4 regions of the Arthrobacter sp. FW306-06-A genome follow, and region 3 is predicted to be linked to each of the others. Evidence: predicted binding sites of a transcription regulator. Region 3 holds the regulator's gene; each other region holds the start of a gene.
What was found. Region 3 encodes LexA, which represses DNA repair genes until DNA is damaged. Its sites were predicted from a motif close to TCGAACANNTGTTCGA; they were not measured.
Positions count from the first base shown of each region.

Region 1 (3,457 bases), 1.9 Mb from region 3:
GCCTGCCCGGACCACGTGGCCCATGAACTTGGCCAGCTCGAACTGCCCCTCGCCGGGGAATACGCGGTAGTGGCGGCTCCAGGAGAGGACATCCATGGAGAGCTTGGGGGCATCCGCCACCTGGACAAAGAAGATCTTTTCCGGGTCAAAGGCCTCGATGTGGAAGGTCTCCCAGTCCCGGCTCAGGATGTGGAACGAGTCCAGGCAGGTGCCCAGGTTGGGGTGGTCCACCATCTCCACCAGGCGGTAGGCGTGCTCGTAGTCGTTGACGTACTTACCCCAGGCCAGTGCCTCGTAGGCCACCTTGACGCCGTGGTCCCCGGCGAGGTTGGCAAGCTGCGCCAGCTGTTCGGCGCGGACGGCATCGTCGTCGATGGTGGCGGTGGCGACGTTGGAGCAGACAAGGATCGTGTCCATGCCAAGGCGCGCCATGAGCTTGAACTTGGCCTCGGCCCGCCGGAGGTTGGCCTTGAGCAGGTCCGGCGAGACGCCGTCGAAGTCCCTGAACGGCTGGTACAGGTCCAGGCCAAGGCCCAGGTCCGCCGCCATCTTCCGCACGTCCTCGGGGCTGAGCGGGGACGTGACCAGGTCCTGTTCAAAGATCTCGATCCCGTCGAAGCCGGCGATGGCGCAGGCCTTAATCTTTTCCTTCAGGGTGCCGGAGAGGCAGACGGTGGCGATTCCGGTGCGCATCAGGCGGCCACCTCCTCGGCGGCCACGAGTTCCAGGAAGTGTGAGCGCATCCGGTCCGGATCCGCCTCCAGCCCGGTGAAGATCCGGAAGGCGTCGGCGGCCTGGCCTACCGCCATGCGGCCACCGTCCAGCACCTCGCAGCCCTTGGCGCGGGCGCCGCGGACCAGTTCGGTGTCGATGGGGCGGTAGACGATGTCCGCCACCCAGTGCCGGGGCTCCAGCAGGTCCAGGTCCAGCGGGACGCCGGGGTGGGCGGCCATGCCCACCGGGGTGCAGTGCACCAAACCGTCGGCCAGGGGCATGAGCTGCGGCAGCTCCGCCGTCGTGCCTGCCGTGACGGTGCTGTCCGGGAAAAAGGCCTGCAGCTCGGCAGCCCGTGCGGCGGCCCGGGCGGGGTCCATGTCCACCAGGTCCAGCGTCCGCACGCCTGCGGTTAGCAGGGCGTAGGCCACGGCCGATCCGGCGCCGCCGGCACCAAGCTGCACCACACGGTCCAGGCTGGCGGCGGGAAGTCCGGCGGCGAGCGCCGCGGCGAAACCGGAGAAATCGGTGTTGTGGCCGATGAACCTGCCGTCCCGGATCACCACGGTGTTGACGGCGCCCAGGCGGCGGGCGTCGGGGCTCACCTCGTCCAGGTGCTGCAGGACCAGCTGCTTGCAGGGGTGGGTGATGTTCAGGCCGTTGAAGCCCAGGGTGCGGGCGCAGTTCAGGATGTCACCCACGGATTCCCCGGTGAGCCCCAGTTCAAGCAGGTCAATGGGCCGGTAGAGGTAGCGCAGGCCCTGCACATCACCTTCCCGTTCATGCATGGGCGGCGTGAGCGATGGCATCACACCATCACCAACCAGTCCCACCAGGTAGGACTCAGTTCGATTGCTCATGCGTGCAGCTCCTTTGGTACGGCACCGGGCAGCAGCGGAACTTGGGCCGCGCTGCGGGGTGATAGCGATTACGGTACACCAAATGTTCACTTATCGCACCATTGTTCTAGATACGAACATCGGCGGGTCAAGAGGGCGTAATGAAGCAGCCCGCTAGCGCTGCGGAAGCCGTGCTGCGAGCTCCGCAGCCGCCTCCTGCAGCAGGGGTACATGGGCAACCAGCTCATCCAGGCCCAGTCGGAAGACGGGCACGGCGGTGGCCAGGGAGGCAAAGGCATGTCCCTGGCTGTTGAGCAGCGGGACAGCCACGGCCCGCATGCCGGCCTCGTTTTCCTCATCCATCACGGCGTAGCCCTGCCTGCGGACCTTGTCGATTTCCGCCCGGAAGGCGTCGCGGTCGGTGATGGACTTCCCGGTGAGCGCTTCCAGCGGCAGTTCGTCCAGCAGTTTTTCCCGTTCGGCGTCCTCGGCGAACGCCACAAGAGCTTTGCCGACGGCGGTGGCGGACAGGGAGCCCAAGTGGCCGGGGTCGCTGGTCACCCGGAAAGTCTGCGGGCCGTCCACCTTGCTCACGGTCAGGTGATGCAGGCCGTCGCGGACACTCAGGATGGTCGCTTCGCCGGTTTCGGCCGTCACCCGGCGGAGGACCGGCATGGCAGTGCCGGCAAAGCCGTGGTGGTTGGAGACCCGCTGCCCCAGCTGGAAGATCCGCAGGCCCAGGTGGTAGCGGCGGCCGTCCGGCTCGTAGTCCACGAAACCGTCGCGGGTCAGGGAGCCGAGCAGGCGGTAGGTGGTGCTGAACGGAAGTTCCGCCCGGCGGGAGATGTCTGCGGCGGTGGCGCCCCGCGGTTCCTCGCCCAGCAGGACGAGCAGGCCAAGGGCCTTGCCCACCATGTCTGTGCGGTCGGCGGGACGGGCAGCAACCCTTCCCTCCGGAGGCATGGCGTTGACAGGTTCCGCAGTAGGGGCGGCTACAGCGGAGTCGTCGTTGATCGCTGTGGTTTGGTTCACACTCATGGCTCCATGTTGCCACAATGTGAGAGCTGCTTCTAGATGGTGATTATTTTTCTTGACAGGTGACAGCCCTCACAGTCATAGTTTCTGTATCGCACAAGTAGCTCCCACCATGTGGCTATTTATGCCGGGTCTTTTCCGGACTCCAGCCGCATCGCGCCCCGCCCGCACCAAGGCAGCGGCGGCTGCGACCACCAGATCCATCCGCGACAATGTCGTCACACCAAAGGAACACCATGAGCAAGACACTTCCGTCCGCAGAGGCGGGTGCCCTCACGCATGCCGGGACGCCCAGGAAGGCCGCCCTCGCCAGCTTCCTCGGCAGCGCCGTCGAGTACTACGACTTCTTTATCTTCGGCTCCGCCGCGGCGCTGATTTTCCCCACGGTCTTCTTCCCCAGTGCCGATGCCAACGCAGCCATCATGTCCTTCGCCACCTTCGGCTTCGCCTACGTGGCGCGCCCCGTCGGCGCCATCATCCTGGGCCACTTCGGTGACCGGGTGGGCCGCCAGAAGGTCCTGATGTTCACGTTGGTGCTCATGGGTGCGTCCACCTTCGTCATCGGCTGCCTCCCGGACTTCCGGACTGTGGGCTGGTGGGCTCCGGCCCTGCTGGTGCTGGCCCGGCTGTGCCAGGGCCTCTCTGCCGCCGGTGAGCAGGCCGGCGCCTCCTCCATGACCCTTGAGCACGCCCCGGACAACCGCCGCTCCTTCTTCACCTCCTGGACGCTCACGGGAACACCAGGGCGGCCAGATCCTCGCCGCCCTGGTGTTCATTCCCGTCCTGGCCCTGCCGGATGAGATCAAATTCGGCATCGGCTGGCGCATCCCGTTCTGGCTGAGCGCCGCGGTGGTTGTGGTGGCATTCCT
Region 1 covers NZ_CP084552.1:4,428,020-4,431,476, forward strand. The annotation lists gene LFT49_RS20690 (bifunctional sugar phosphate isomerase/epimerase/4-hydroxyphenylpyruvate dioxygenase family protein) at 1-693, opposite strand, end outside; gene LFT49_RS20695 (shikimate dehydrogenase) at 693-1,574, opposite strand; gene LFT49_RS20700 (IclR family transcriptional regulator) at 1,728-2,591, opposite strand; partial or broken gene LFT49_RS20705 (MFS transporter) at 2,825-3,457, shown strand, end outside.
Region 1: LFT49_RS20695 (shikimate dehydrogenase) is a predicted target of LexA. The motif match lies at 1,668-1,683, and genes of this name have one in related genera.

Region 2 (3,457 bases), 2.1 Mb from region 3:
ACTGCCGCCGGGGATGACGCAGGCGCAGCTGATCGCCATGCTGCGCGCGTCAGGGGAGAACCAGAAGGCGGACATGCTCAGTGCCATGACGCTGACGCCGGGCGCGGGGATCGACTTTGGCGCGCTGGCCGGCGTGCTGACATGGGCGCTGGTGCTCTATGTGCTGGGGTCGGCGTTCATGTGGGGGACGGCGTATGTGCTGAACGGCGTGGTGCAGCGGACGGTCTTTGGGCTGCGCGAGCAGATTGAGGCGAAGATCAACCGGCTGCCGCTGCGGTACTTCGACTCGATCCAGCGCGGCGAGCTGCTGAGCCGAGTGACCAACGATGTGGACAACATTTCGCAGAGCCTGCAGCAATCCATCAGCCAGGCGGTGACATCGGTGCTGACGGTGCTGGGCGTGCTGGTCATGATGTTCATCCTGTCGCCCACGCTGGCGCTGATAGCGCTGGTGACCATTCCGCTGACGCTCGGGATCACCACGCTGATTGCCAAGCGCTCGCAGAAGCTGTTTGTTCAGCAGTGGACCAATACCGGCGAGCTCAACGGGCAGATCGAGGAGACCTACACTGGACATGCGCTGGTGAAGGTGTTCGGGCGGCAGCGCGAGGTGGGGGAGCGGTTCCGGCAGAAGAACGCGGAGCTGTATGAGGCGAGCTTCGGGGCGCAGTTCATTTCCGGGCTGATCATGCCGGCCATGACGTTCATCGGGAACCTGGTGTACGTGGGGATCGCGGTGGTGGGCGGGCTGCAGGTGGCGTCCGGGGCGATGCAGCTGGGCGATGTGCAGGCGTTCATCCAGTACTCGCGGCAGTTCACGCAGCCGCTGGCGCAGCTGGGGTCGATGGCTAACCTGCTGCAGTCCGGGGTGGCGTCTGCAGAGCGGGTGTTTGAGTTGCTGGATACGGAGGAGCAGTCGGCGGACCCTGCGGGGGCTTCGTTGCAGAGCCCGGATGGTGCTTCGCGGGGGCGCCTGGTGTTTGAGGACGTGTCCTTCTCGTATTCGCAGGACAAGCCGCTGATTACTGGGCTTTCCTTGGTGGCGGAGCCCGGGCAGACGGTAGCCATTGTGGGGCCCACTGGGGCGGGCAAGACCACGCTGGTGAACCTGATGATGCGGTTCTACGAGCTGGACGGCGGCCGGATCACTCTGGATGGCGTGGACATCACCACCATGACCCGGCACGACCTGCGCTCGCGGATGGGGATGGTGCTGCAGGATACGTGGCTGTTCGGCGGGACCATCCGGGACAACATCGCGTACGGGCGGCCTACGGCTTCTTCCTCCGAGGTTCTGGAGGCCGCGCGGGCGACGTACGTGGACCGGTTCGTGAAGTCCCTGCCCGACGGGTACGACACCGTGCTGGACGACGAAGGTTCCAACGTGTCCGCCGGTGAGAAGCAGCTGCTGACGATTGCGAGGGCGTTCCTGGCACAGCCTTCTGTGCTGATACTTGACGAGGCGACGTCCTCCGTGGATACCCGGACCGAGGTGCTGGTACAGAAGGCCATGAGTGCGCTGCGGTCTGACCGGACGTCCTTTGTGATCGCGCACCGCCTGTCCACGATCCGCGACGCCGACCTCATCCTGGTGATGGAGGCCGGCCAGATCGTGGAGCAGGGGACGCACGCTTCACTGCTCGCCGCCGGCGGGGCTTACGCGCGGCTCTACGAGGCCCAGTTCGCGGCGCCGGTGGCGGAGGTTTGACCTTCCCTTTTCTGTATAAGGGTTTGCAGCCAGAGGATCTGTTCGGGCCCGGAACTGGCATAGGTATCGGAATCAAAATGTCGTACCCTCCTGCGATGCTTTGGTTATGGAAACCAGGGCTGTTCTGAAAAGTGGAGGCGAGGCCGGGATGGTCGCTGCCGCCACCTCCCTGACCCGGTTGGTAGGCGAGCTGACAGGAGTCCTCGGCCGATTTTCGGATGGTACTCGTGTCGCAGACGCTTATGATCCCTTCGCGAACTGGCCGATTTGTGCTTGGACGGCCTGGGTGTTGTGGCCCGCATTGAAGCCGCCACTGCTGCAGCAAAAGTCCAAGTGCTGGCGACCTATGCAGACGCAGCAGAAGCGTTGGAGGCGCCAGCGGAAACCGCATACGAGTCATCGGCCCGGGAGATGAGCCTTGTGGCGGAGGTCGCCTGTGTTCTTACTGTCGGTGAACGCGCTGCATCGGCCCTGCTGGGTGAGGCCCACGCGTTGACCACTTCCTTGCCGGCCGCACTGAATGCGTTGCAGGCTGGCGCCATCTCTTGGCAGCACGCCCGGATCATCGTCGACGAAACCACTGGGCTGAACGATGCCGCTGCGGCTGCACTTGAGGCGCACTTCCTGAACCCGGAAGCCCCGAACGCGGCCCGTGGCGCCGCGGCGGGGGAGTTGGTGCCGGCCCGCTTCCGGCGGAAGGTGCGCGCCTGGCGGGAGCGACACCATCCGGAATCCCTGGAGATCAGGCACGTGAAGTCGGTTGAGGACCGCCGGATGGAGTACTCCCCGGACCGGAACGGCATGGCCTGGGTATCGCTGTATATGGCCGCGGACAAGGCCTGCGCCATCTGGAACAAGAGTTCTGCCCTTGCCCGCGGGCTGCAAGGGCCCGACGAACCACGGACGCTCACTCAACTCCGGGCGGATGTGGCCGAGAAGTTGCTGCTTTGTGGGACAGGCCAACCCGCAGGGTCTGGGCCGGCTCTCAAGGCGGATGTGCTGGTCACGGTACCTGTCTTCTCCCTCCTCGGTGCCACGGACGAACCCGCCGAACTGGATAACTTTGGGCCTATCCCTGCATCGATGGCGCGGAAGCTTGTCGCGGAAGGTGCTGGCTCGTTCTACCGGGTCCTGGTGGACCCTCGCGACGGAGCACCGCTCGAACTTGGCCGCACCAACTACAGGCTCACGGAGCCGCTCAAACGGTGGTTGCGGATGCGCGATGGTAAATGCACCTTCCCCGGCTGCAGCAATCCCAGCCAGGACAACGAAGCAGACCACCTCAAGGCGTGGCAGGACGGCGGGTCTACCGGGATCAGCAACCTGGGACAGCTGTGCCCCAAGCACCACCGGCTCAAGCATCGAACCGGCTGGAGTCCGGGTCCGGCTGCCAGGAACGAGCCACCGGGCTGGGTCTCGCCCACCGGCCGCAAGTACAACGCTGAACAAGCGGACCGGGAACCGACGGTCTGGCCCCCGGGGTGCCTGCCCGAAGAATCGAGCCCACTGGAAGCAATGATCGTTGATTACCTCATTGCCTCTTAGGGTGCCGCCCGTGGCTGCCCGATGCCCAAAACAGGTCGATATCACTTAGCTCCCAGTTCTGTTGTTCCCACTCGTTCACCACCTGGCAACCAAGGGGCCTCACGCCGTTTCAGCAGTGCAACCAGTCTTTTCACGCACCCTTCGCCCAGCGCGCTAACCGCTGGGCCATAAATCCCGAGGTACCAGGAGTACTGCGTGTTCGTG
Region 2 covers NZ_CP084552.1:3,899,949-3,903,405, reverse strand. The annotation lists gene LFT49_RS18290 (ABC transporter ATP-binding protein) at 1-1,708, shown strand, start outside; gene LFT49_RS18285 (HNH endonuclease signature motif containing protein) at 2,000-3,253, shown strand; gene LFT49_RS18280 (phosphatidylinositol-specific phospholipase C/glycerophosphodiester phosphodiesterase family protein) at 3,449-3,457, shown strand, end outside.
Region 2: LFT49_RS18285 (HNH endonuclease signature motif containing protein) is a predicted target of LexA. The motif match lies at 1,739-1,754, and genes of this name have one in related genera.

Region 3 (3,457 bases):
CGAACTCGTGGTAAGCCTCGTCCACGATCACGATCGCCTGGCTGTCCTCCCCGGCCTCGTAGACAGCCTCCACGACATCCAGACCGAGCCCGGTTCCCGTGGGATTGTTGGGCGAGCAGAGGAACACGATGTTCGGCTGCAGTTCCTTGACCTGCCGTGCGGCCGACTCTGCGCTCAGGTCGTAGCCCTCGGAGCGCTCCCCGGTGATGTACTGCGTGTCGGTCCCGCTGGCCAGCAGGGGGTACATGGAGTACGTGGGTGGAAAGCCCAGGGCGGTGCGGCCCGGGCCTCCGAAAGCCTGGAGGATCTGCTGCAGGACCTCATTGGAGCCATTGGCTGCCCATACGTTGTTTTCGTCAAGCCCATGCCCGAGGTACTCCGCCAAGGCTTTCCGGAGTGCAGTGAACTCCCGGTCAGGGTAGCGGTTCAGGCCTGCGGCAGCCTCCGTGACTGCGGCGGAAATGGCGGCGCGCACATCGGCGGGGACGCCATGGGTGTTCTCATTGACGTTCAGGAGAATGGGGACGTCCAGTTGGGGCGCCCCATAAGGGGTGAGCCCGCGAAGGTTGCTGCGGAGGGGAAGCCGGTTCAGACGCTCTAGCTGGTCGTTCACCTGAACAGTTTAGTTGCCGCAGCAACGACCGGAAAATGTGACGGTTCCTGTTCGCCCTCAGCGTGCCACATCCCGCTTCTCCGGCGCCATGCCTGGAGTGGACAGCGGGCTTCAGTGTGTTGGGACAAACAGTTGCTGCCCGGGCAGGACTGAGCCGGCGCTGAGGTTGTTGAGCTGGACGATGTCTGCCACCACGTCCCGGGCGTCCCGGTTCGGATCAACAGCACCGGCGATGGTCCACAGTGACTGGCCCGGCTGCACGGTAACCGTGACAGTCGGTGTCACCGCCAAATCCGCGGCGGAGTCTGAGGCCTTGGCGGGCGAGTTGAAGAACCCCGACAGCGACAGCAGGAAGACAGCGACGAGTACCAGCGGAACGCCGATCAGGACGATCCACCCCCGCCGGGTAAGCCGCAGGGGCGCGGACGAAGGTGAAACGTGGTGACGAGATGAAGCTGACATGAACTGAGCCCTCCTGGACCTGCCGTGCTGCCCGGGTGTTCCCCCGAGGCCGCCCCGACCATTCAGACGACGGTCCGGAACTTCCTCCGGCCACGTTTTCGAATAGGGCGTGCGCTGGTTAGAACACATGTTCGAACTTGGCTTGTTAAGTTTTAGCACCTATCAACGAACAATGTCGAGACTCGCTAGAACAAATGTTTGAAAAAGCAATGTGGCTGGCCTAGCTTTGAAACCAAAGAACAACCACCCCTGAAGTTGAACAGCAGGGTCTGACAATGACAGTGGGAGTCCTTCCGGCGGTGCGTGCAAGCCAGCACCGGGGCGGAAGATCCGCCGGCAAGCGAAAGGCATTGGCGAATATGGCAGCAGCAGCCGCCGGGGGCAGGACCGCCCCGCAAACCAAGAGGACCGCCAAAGGCTTGACGCCCCGGCAAAAGAAAATCCTCGAAACCATACAGCGCTCCGTCAATGAGAACGGGTACCCGCCCTCCATGCGCGAGATCGGCGACACCGTCGGACTGGCAAGCCTGTCCAGCGTGACCCACCAGCTCTCCCAGCTGGAAAAACTCGGTTACCTGCGTCGCGATCCCAAGCGGCCCCGCGCCATGGAAGTGCTGATGCCCCTCACGCTGGACGGGGGTACAGGCAAGGCCGCAGGCGACTCCCCTGCGACGCAACCCGCCGGCGGAGGCGCCTCAGTGACCGAGCTGCCCACCGCGCTCGATACCGCAATGGTTCCCCTGGTGGGCCGGATCGCTGCCGGCGGTCCCATCCTCGCGGAGCAGCTTGTTGAGGATGTCATGCCGCTCCCCCGCCAGTTGGTGGGCCAGGGCGAACTCTTCATGCTGCGGGTGGCCGGCGACTCCATGGTGGACGCCGCCATTTGTGACGGTGACTGGGTGGTGGTCCGGCGCCAGGCTGACGCAGCCAACGGGGACATCGTTGCTGCGCTGCTCGACGACGAAGCGACCGTCAAGACCTTCCGCCAGCGAGACGGCCATACCTGGCTGCTCCCCCAGAACACGCAGTACGAACCCATCCTGGGCGACCATGCCACCATCATGGGCAAAGTCGTCTCGGTCCTGCGTTCGCTCTAGCGCGCTCCCTCCCGCCACAAGCACCGGCCCGCGCTGCAGGAATCCGTCCGGGCCGTCCTGGGCCCGGCGGAGGCACTCCAGGGGCGCGCTGTGCCCCTGGAGCTCCGCGGTGCGTCGTCAGGAGGCTACCGGACTGCGTCCGCCCCCAGCCTGGTGAGGGCTGCCAGCGCCTTGCTGCGGTCCGTGGTGGCCCAAAACGGCGGCAGGGCAGCCCGCAGGAACCCGGCGTAGCGCTCGGTTGCCAACCGGGAGTCCAGCACGGCCACAACGCCCTTATCCCCGGTTGACCTGATCAACCGCCCGGCGCCCTGGGCCAGGCGGATGGCCGCGTGGGTGGCTGATACGGACATGAATCCGTTGCCGCCGGCCTGTGCCACGGCCCGGGAACGCGCCGTCATCAGTGGATCGTCCGGCCGCGGGAACGGAATACGGTCAATCACCACCAGCCGGCAGGAGCCGCCCGGCACGTCGACTCCCTGCCACAGGGACATGGTTCCGAAAAGGCAGGTGTCCGGCTCATCGGCGAACTGTTTGACCAGGCCGGTCATGGTCGACTCCCCTTGGCACAGGACGGTCACGTCCAGTTTGGGCCGCAGGGCGTCTGCGGCCTCCTCGGCAGCCCGGCGTGAGGAAAACAGGCAAAGGGCTCCCCCGCCGGACGCCTTAATCAGGGCTTCCAGTTCCTCCAGAGCCTCCGGAGACACCCCGCGGCCGGGCTTGGGCAGGTGCCCGGCCACATAGAGGATGCCCTGCTTGGGGTAGTCGAAGGGCGAGCCGACGTCCACGCCGGTCCAGCTGGGGGCGCCGTCGCCAAGAAGGCCCAGTCCTCCTGCAGCAGGTTCAAAAGCGGAACCGATGGCCAGGGTGGCGGAAGTCAGCACGACAGTGTGGTCGGCAAAGAGCCCTTCCCGCAGCCGCCCGGCGACGGACAATGGGGCGATGTTGATCAGCACCGGCGCAGTCTCGTCCGGCGGCGAGTAGCCCTGGCCGGGGTCAAAGGTGCTGGCGCGGGAGAACCACACGACTTCCCGGTTTTCCCTGGCGGCGACCAGACGCTCGCACAGTTCCAGGATGAGCATGAGGCGGGACCTGGCCAGCTGCCGGCCGCCGTCGGCAGTGGTGTTGCTGTCCCCTTTGGAATCGGTCAGTGCAGCCCGGCAGGCCTCACGGAGCTGGTCCACGCAGTCCAGCTGTTCATCGTTCAGGCCGTTAGGAAGCAGGCCGCTGGGTGCGCCGGCGAGGGCCAGCTCAAGGTTGGCCGCTGCGGCATTGAGGGCATCAACGG
Region 3 covers NZ_CP084552.1:1,750,889-1,754,345, reverse strand. The annotation lists gene LFT49_RS08040 (histidinol-phosphate transaminase) at 1-613, opposite strand, end outside; gene LFT49_RS08035 (LysM peptidoglycan-binding domain-containing protein) at 725-1,075, opposite strand; gene lexA (transcriptional repressor LexA) at 1,435-2,172, shown strand; gene LFT49_RS08025 (ATP-dependent DNA helicase) at 2,298-3,457, opposite strand, start outside.

Region 4 (3,457 bases), on a different contig from region 3:
CATCGAAGTGCTCGGTGTCATGCCGGCTACCTTGCGGAGGACGTTGACGTGGGACCGGGGATCAGAGATGGCCAAGCACGCCGAGGTCACAGCTGCGCTGGGGACGCTGGTCTACTTCTGCGATCCGGCCAGTCCCTGGCAGCGCGCATCAAACGAGAACGCCAACGGCCTACTTCGTCAGTACTTTCGGAAGGGAGATGACCTAAGCACCATCAAACCGGCGGATGTACTCTTCGCCGCGGCGGAGATCAACAGCCGCCCCAGATCTGTGCTGAATTGGTCCAGCGCATCCGCCAAGTTCGCGACTTATCACGCCGCGGCGGCCAAGTTGGCAGGATCCGGTTCCTCCGTCTCGTAAGGAGATCCTTTACCCAAACGCCCCGCTGCTCGAAGCTTGTCCCGTCGAGCGCTAGTCTCACTCCATGAAGCGTCGGTGGGCACTACTCCTTGCAGTCGACAGCGTTGTCGCAGTCTTGGCAGTCATTGCTGTGATTGGCGGCGTGTCCCGTGTTCCCCGTGTGTGCCCAGCCATTGGTTATGCCTATACGGGTCCCGTGGAGTTAGTGTTTTCCTCCGCGCCGGCGTCGGTTGCGGCTTGTTTTGGGGAAGGGTGCGTGCCTGAGCCGGTGGCACAGAATGATGAGCGGAAGTGGCTAGTGCCCCAATCCGCGCCTTACCTGATCGCGCCTGTAAGCGTGACTTCGATCCACGTTGAGGCCGCAGCTGCGGTTGGCGGCCAAACCGCGGTTGAACTGCCAGTAGAAACTGAATCCACCGGAGAACATCCCTTCGGAGTTGGATGTGGGGGGCCTTTCAGGTTCAAGCCCGTTCAGGTCACCTTTAACTGAGGACGTCGGCTAAAGGATCCGCCACTGGGAGTCGGGCAAGTGAGATCTTCGGTGTGTTGAGGGCAGAAGTGGCTTCCGCGTGTTGGAAACCTTCCCGGACTGGTGTCCAGGTGCGATGCTAAAGGCGCGAGCACCGCTTATAGCGGTTGCAAAAATTGGGGGACAAAAACATGCAACGGAACAATCCGAAGAATGCAGCGCCATCATATGCCAAGAGAACTTTTCTCCCGGTTTCCGGTTTGGTTGGAGTTGCTGTTATTACACTACTCTGTGGCTGCTCGACTTCCGATCCGCAGAAGGCATCAAATGCTGCTTCGCCGGCTCGGACGGGAGCCAGTCAGGCTGCTGCACCACCTGACTCCATTCCCAGCGCAAATGGCCGGGACAAGACTGCCGACTTCAAGACAGCAAAGAAGAACGCGCCATGGTTGGGCAAAATCAAATCCGTAACCGAAACCGAAGCGGGCAGGATTCGCATCGAAACCAGCCTCGTGGATCCTCGCGGCGCTGACGGTGGCGAGGAGGCCAAGAGCGCGATCGCCATCTGCGAATCAGTAGTCTCTCTCTTCGGTCCGAGCTACGTGTCGGTTCTTGAGGATGATGGCACCAATTTCGTCCTGTTCGGACACCCCTCGGTACCTAGGGGTGCTTGCGCTGAAGTCTGACTAGGACGAGGATCTATGGATTTAGCTGGACACATCGTTAGGGAAATTGATCGCTACTGGGCGGATGAGGTGAATATTCTCGGTTACTGGCAGGACGGGCCGGCTACGGTCTGGGGTGTGTATCGCCGCACTATTGACCCCACGGTGGTGCTGGGACGTCGGCTCGCATTTCACTCAGAGGCGGCGGATGGCACCGTTGAGGGCTTTGCACGTGATGTGGCCATAAACATGGCCGAGCCAATTGGTCGTGCCGCCAGCCGTCCTGATCAACACGGGGTTGTCTGGGTGGGCGTTCCCAAGGACCGCCGGATCCCTGAGCCTCCGAGCGAGGTCTTGCAAATCCTGAGGAACAATGAGTCCAGCTAGCTTCCGATTCCTAATGTCCGAGATTTCGAGAGGCTAGTACCTGCATCAGAGCGCTGTCCTCGTTCGCTCCACCCAGCCCGTAAGCCGGTCCCCCACGGGCCGTTTCAGAGCAGGGATTCCTGGAGAAGGCCAATGAGTCTTACTCATCCCACAAGACTCGCCTGCAAAATTACCCGGTGACGGCGCCCGAAGGGCCACCCTCACACCCGAGAGTAGTACTGGTATTCGATCCCCGAATCAGCAGGTATGTTCAAGGCAACCCCCTGTTGCAACGTCCATGAGAAACCGCCCTGTCCCCATTGTGTACAACCCGCCCCGGCTTAGCCTCCCGAAACCCGCTCATGCACGAATGTCCGGCCCCCGGAGTACACTCAGTAACTACTCGAACATATATTCGAAAAAAGGTGTGTCGTGGGCGTTATCGTCGGTCCCCGTGTGATAGACGCGGGCGTTTCTTTGTTGTCGGTGCTGGTCTCTCTGGTGTCGGTGGCGGCGGGCTTTCCGTCGCCGGCGCAGGACTACTTTGACGGCCGGATTGACCTGAACGCACACCTGATCAAGGACATCACCAGCACCTACGTCGTGCGGGTGTCCGGGGAATCGATGGAAGGTGCGGGCATCAGCGACGGGGACGAACTGATCGTCAACCGGGCGCTGGAACCGCACGACGGGTGTGTGGTCGTCGCGGTCTTGGACGGGGAGCTGACCATCAAGCGGCTGCGCATCACTCCCACGGGCGTGGTCCTGCAGGCAGAGAACCCTGCCTACCCTGACATCGAAGTGCCGGCCCTGTCCGACCTGACGATCTGGGGCGTTACTATCCGATGCCTCCATCACGTTTAGGCCCGGTGATGTCTAAGCCGGCGTTGATGCGGCGGATGCCGCAGATCGCGCACGTGGACGTGAACTGCTTCTACGCCTCCGCGGAGCGGGCGTTCGACCCTTCCCTGGAGGACAGGCCGGTGATCGTGCTGTCCAACAATGACGGGTGCGCGGTGACCCGCTCCCCCGAAGCCAAAGCCTTGGGCATCGGCATGGGTGAGCCCTGGTTCAAGCTCGCCCCACGGGCGAAGGAATGAGGCCTGGTCGCGTTGTCCAGCAACTACGAGCTGTACGGGGACATCAGCGCCCGGGTGATGGAGCTGCTGGGCCGGTACTCGGCCTGGCTGGAGGTCTACAGCATCGACGAGGCCTTCCTCGGTGTCAAAGGCACCCCCGCCGAGCTGCTGGCATTGGGCAGGTCCATGAAGGCGGCGGTCCGGCGGAACGTCGGAGTGCCGGTCTGTGTCGGGATCGCGCCGACGAAGACCCTGGCGAAGCTGGCCAACAAGTGGGCGAAGAACAACAAGGCCTTCGCCGGGGTGTGCCACTGGGACTCCGTGCCTGCCGCGGAGCGGGAGGCGTTGTTGGGCCGGCTGTCCGTGGAGGAAGTATGGGGCATCGCCGGGCGGCTGACCAGGCGGCTGAACGTGATGGGCATCTTCACCATCGCCGACCTGGTCCGGGCCGACCCGGTCGCTATCCGGGACAAGTTCAACGTGGTGATGATGCGCACCGTCCTGGAACTGCAAGGCACGC
Region 4 covers NZ_CP084553.1:104,624-108,080, forward strand. The annotation lists gene LFT49_RS21625 (IS30 family transposase) at 1-358, shown strand, start outside; gene LFT49_RS21630 (hypothetical protein) at 1,019-1,513, shown strand; gene LFT49_RS21635 (hypothetical protein) at 1,529-1,879, shown strand; gene LFT49_RS21640 (LexA family protein) at 2,291-2,722, shown strand; partial or broken gene LFT49_RS21645 (Y-family DNA polymerase) at 2,731-3,457, shown strand, end outside.
Region 4: LFT49_RS21640 (LexA family protein) is a predicted target of LexA. The motif match lies at 2,262-2,277, and genes of this name have one in related genera.